DNA from 2 places in the Variovorax sp. LjRoot290 genome. Region 2 is predicted to be linked to the other one. Evidence: predicted binding sites of a transcription regulator. Region 2 holds the regulator's gene; the other holds the start of a gene.

Region 1 (2,385 bases), 1.6 Mb from region 2:
CCACGACCGACGAGACATGGCCCGCAGCGGGCAGCACCGCGAGCGTGCGTTCGTAGCCGAAGCACTCATACGCGACGTCGTCATGTGGCAGGTCGTGCTGCATCCGGCACACGATCATGGTGCGGCCGAAGTCATGCATGTCGGCCGCGATGCCGAGCTGCCGGCGGGACCAGGAGAATCGGCTGTCCGCCGCGACGAGCAGGCGGCCGCGCAGATGGTGCGGCGCGCACGGTGAGGTGCCGAACTCAAGTTCCGCGTGCGTGGACAAGGTGCCGATGCGCAGCGCCTGCGCGCTATCCATCAGACGCAGTCCCGGGCGCTGTGCCGCAGCTGCAAAACTGACGCGGCGCAGTGCATGGTTCGGCACGATCCAGCCCAGAGCGTCGGCGCCGTGGCCGTGCGCGTTGAAGGACAGCGCCGAGCGCTGCCGATCGCCATCCATGACGCGCGCTTCCCGGATGCGCCCGATTTCTTCGGGCAAGAGGCGCTGCCAAAGTCCCAGTGCGCGCAACGTGGCCACGCTGGCGTGGGTCAGCGCGATGTCGCGTCCGTCCTCGGCCGGGGCGGCCAGGGCCTCGCGCGGCTGGGCGTCCAGCACGGTAGCGGTGAAGCCGGCGTCGGCCAGGGCAATGGCCAAAGCCAGCCCGGTCGGACCGGCGCCGACGATGAGGACGTCACGATCCTGCTGCATTCAGTTTCCTCCGTGGATGAGGAGCCGGATTGTGGGCGGCGCAGCAGCGCTCACCTTGACGGAGGTCAAGGGTTGGCGAAACGGGCCTTGGCGCCCGAAAGTTCAACACGCGGCGCTTCAGGTCGAGCGCCGTGGGCGAGGGCGAGTTTGGCTGCAATGCTCCAGCGTTCAGCGGGCCAGCCTGAACTGACAGGCGTGGCACCGGATGGCCGCCGGTTCGATCAGCATGCGTTCGCGCGCGATGACACGCTCGCAATCGAGGCAAAGCGCGTAGAGGCCCAGGGAGATGCGTTGGAGTGCCTGTTCGATATCCTGCAGCGTCGGCCGACGAACCTTGACGGCAGCGAAGGCCGTGACATTGCCGACTTCCCCAGCCGACGAAGGGCAGGGCTCGGAAGCCTGCGCGTCGGGCGCATGCTCGGCGCGGCCGTCGTGCAGCTGGGCGCGTTCGCTGAGCGCCCACCGCTTCAGGATGTCCAGACGCTCGATGAAGGACTGCAGATCTTCCGGCTTCATGTGGTTCATGCTGGCGGCTCGGGATGAGGTTGACTGGCCGCCAGTATCCGGATGTCCATTCGCCCGGGATTTGATCCGCGTCAAATTCCGCGTCGCCCCAAAACTCCGCGCAGCTGCCAGCGGGCGACCTTGTCCGTATCTGGCCTGACGGCGTGTGACAGCCGTTGGCCCAGGAGCAGCCCTCGGATTCTCACCTCCCAAGCTTTCCGAAAATCCGGCGGATAACCGCGTCTGCATCCGCGTCGAAGCAGCGCCCATGACTGAGCAAGATGCGGCGAGGCCGCCATGCGTGAAGTTTCGCGATGGCCGCAGCTGCCTTTTTCCGCTGCAACAACAGCGGCAGGCGCATCCCGAAGAACACCTGCCCGCGTGGGTAGTACATCCCGCTCATCCTCGTCAACGTTCGCCAAGGCTCGTCCATCTTGTCCAACTCGATGTTGATGATGGCGTCCGTCACGATGAGAGATTCTGATTCCCGGTGGAAGAAGATGAATTCCTTGAAGTAGCCACCCGGAAACAGCGTTTGGTCCAGTTCGTTCCGCCATTCGCCCGGCGGGTCCAGATCGAGGTCTCTCCCGAAACGGATCTCCACGCGCCGCGCTCTGCTCCTTCTGCGTACGCCCGGCGACGCCCATGCGACGGCATCCGGAAAGGCGTTCAACCACTCCCCAATGTTGGCATAGTGGAACTGGTTGGGGGAGATCAGATACCGGACAGTCCCGAGGTGCTCAAGCTCGTCTGCAAGCTTGCGATCGAACTTCGTCGGCGAGTGAAGGAAAAGATCGCCGTTCGAGAGGCGCACCACCGTCATGCGGGTGGTGAACGGTAGCGGCAGCCTGACGCCAGCCACGGTCAGGTATTCAAAGGGCCCGTCGACAACTCCGATGTTTGCCGCCACAGGCTTGTACACATTGATCGGCTCGTAAAGTGCTGCGCCCATGTTGCCGTCTCGGATACATCCTGCACGATTCTGGCAGCGCTTGACCCTGCCGACCTTCTTTGGGGCCCTAAGCCGCCGTACATGGCCGTTGGACGGCCCGCATACACGAAGGTCCGCAGGCGCGACACGGGAATGTTCGAATGTTCGGTGGCGCGCCGCGTGAAGATCCCGTGGCGCGCGGGCCCAAGCACCACACCGGATCAAGCACTTTCAGGACGGCTGAGCGAGTGCAAAGGGC
Region 2 (2,385 bases):
CCTGGTCGTGCGCATGCCGCTGAAGGTCGACGTGGTGCGCGACCGGGCTTCGCTCGCGCGCATCGTCGAGGGCGGCCAACTCGAGAACGTCTATCGCCTGCAGATCATGAACGCGACCGAGCAGGTACAGCGCTACCGCATCGAAGCCAGGGGGCTGGAAGGCTTGAGCGTGTCGCCGCCTGATCCGGTCGAGGTCGGTTCTGCGCAGTCGCGCTGGGTCGCGGTGCGCCTGCAGCTCCCCTACGGCAGCGCCACCGCGGGTTCCCACGTCGTGCACTTCGACGTGCGCTCGGCCGACGGCAGCGCGCAGGTGTCGGAGAAGGCGACCTTCCTGGTGCCTCGTTGAGTTGGCAAAGAGGAGACAAGATGGACGATCATGCGATGACTTCCCCGAAGAGCGAACCCTGGTGGCAGTTCCCGCTGCTGTGGATGGTGATGGCCGGGCCCGCGGTGGTCGTCGTCGCCAGCTTCGTGACGCTCTGGCTCGCCCTGCGCACGCCCGATCCGGTGGTGGCGCCAGACTACTACCGCCAGGGCATCGAGATCAACAAGCATCTGATCGAAAAGAAACTGATGCCCGCGCTGGCGGGCCGCAATCATGCGGCAACGCCTGATGCCGACCTGCCCGCACCCAGGCGCTGATGGTCATGAAGACGCGCAACTGGATGTCGATTCTCTGGCCCGCCTTTCTGCTGGCGAGCGCGGCCGAACTGCTGGTGTTTGCACTGGTCGACCCCGGCGACCTCCACTGGCGCGGCGAGGCCGTCGGCCTGTCCCGCCAGACAGTCTATGCGGCCGGCTTCTTCGTCTTCTGGCTGCTGGCGATAGGGTCGAGCGCGCTGACGCTGCTTTTGACCAGGCCGGCCTCCGAGATCAACAGCCGGGAGGATTGACGATGCGCCGGAGCGCCTCGGCGTCGACGATGCGAAGATTGCGCTTCTCCACCTCGACGATCCCATCCTCCATGAACTTGGAGAGCGTTCGGCTCACGGTTTCGAGGGTGAGTCCGAGGTAGCTGCCGATCTCCTCGCGGGTCATGCGCAGCACGAACTCGGAGCGCGAGAAACCGCGCGCGTGCAGGCGCTGCACGAGGTTGAGCAGAAAAGCCGCGAGGCGTTCCTCGGCCCGCATGCTTCCCAGCAGCAGCATCACCCCGTGCTCGCGCACGATCTCGCGGCTCATGATCTGATGCACGTGGCGCTGCAGCGCCGCGACCTCGCGCGACAGTTCCTCGATTCGGTGAAAGGGCATCACGCAGACCTCGGCATCCTCGAGCGCGACCGCGTCGCAGGTGTGCTGGTTGTTGACGATGCCGTCGAGGCCGATGATTTCGCCGGCCATCTGGAAACCGGTGACCTGGTCGCGCCCATCCTCGGTCGCCACGCGGGTCTTGAAGACACCGGTGCGGATCGCATAGAGCGAGGTGAAGGGCTCGCCGTTGCGAAAGAGCGTCTCGCGTCGTCGGACCTTGCGCCGCGTGGCCACGATCTCGTCGATGCGTTTCAACTCGCTCGGCTCCAGCCCCGCGGGCATGCACAGCTCGCGCAGGGTGCAACTGGAGCAGGCGACCTTGATGTGTTCGGCTTTCATGGAGGGCGTCGAGGGTTGCAGTGATTCTGTGACGCGGTGCGCCGCCCAGGCTTGATGCACATCAAGGATGACGGGTCGACCTGCCCGCATAGTGGGTCATTGCTTGCCAGACCCACCGCCGCAATGAACACATCTCTCGCCCTCGCCCCTGCCGATTCATCTCGCGTCCCGGCCGAGCACAACCGCACGCGCTTCTCGCGCATCGTCTGATCATGCAGACTGCGCTCGCCAGCACTGCGCTCCTGATGGGATTGGTCGGCGGGCCCCATTGCGTCGCGATGTGCGGTGCTGCCTGTGCCGGCGTGATCCGCATCGTGCGCGTGCCGGTGGATGGTGGTGTGGCGCCGCTTTCGGCGAGCCCTCCGGCCGTTTCCGCATCCGTCGCCTTCCATGCGGCCCGTATCGCGGGCTATACGGCTGCCGGGGCGGCCGCCGCAGCGGCGATGCAGAGCCTCGGGTTCGCAAGCGAACAGGTCGCGGCGTTGCGTCCTCTGTGGGTGCTGCTTCATGTGTTCGTGCTCGCCTGGGGCCTGGTGCTCGCCGCACTCGGGCGACAGCCACTCTGGGCGCACCGTATCGGGCGCGCGCTCGCGACGCGCCTGCGGCCGCTCACCGGTTCGATGGCCGGCGTGCTCGCGACGGGTGCGCTCTGGGTCTCCATGCCTTGCGGTCTGTTGTATTCCGCGCTGATGCTTGCCGGGCTGGCCAACGGACCGGCGCAAGGCGCACTGACGATGGCCCTCTTTGCCGTGGGCAGCGGCGTGTCGCTGGTTCTGGCCCCTTGGCTGTGGCAGC

What was found. Region 2 encodes FNR, which switches genes on or off when oxygen is low (the NO sensors DNR and NnrR bind a similar motif). Its sites were predicted from a motif close to TTGATNNNNATCAA; they were not measured.
Region 1: a site for FNR is predicted at 1,278-1,291, ahead of ACSQ9A_RS29050 (TraR/DksA family transcriptional regulator). Genes of this name have one in related genera too.

What each region holds. Positions count from the first base shown of each region.
Region 1 covers NZ_CAXURW020000002.1:37,152-39,536, forward strand. Annotated here, with positions in the region: gene ubiM (5-demethoxyubiquinol-8 5-hydroxylase UbiM) at 1-691, opposite strand, end outside; gene ACSQ9A_RS29050 (TraR/DksA family transcriptional regulator) at 860-1,216, opposite strand; gene ACSQ9A_RS29055 (hypothetical protein) at 1,398-2,147, opposite strand.
Region 2 covers NZ_CAXURW020000002.1:1,626,154-1,628,538, forward strand. Annotated here, with positions in the region: gene ccoG (cytochrome c oxidase accessory protein CcoG) at 1-346, shown strand, start outside; gene ACSQ9A_RS36920 (FixH family protein) at 367-642, shown strand; gene ACSQ9A_RS36925 (hypothetical protein) at 648-893, shown strand; gene fnr (fumarate/nitrate reduction transcriptional regulator Fnr) at 874-1,590, opposite strand; gene ACSQ9A_RS36935 (sulfite exporter TauE/SafE family protein) at 1,803-2,385, shown strand, end outside.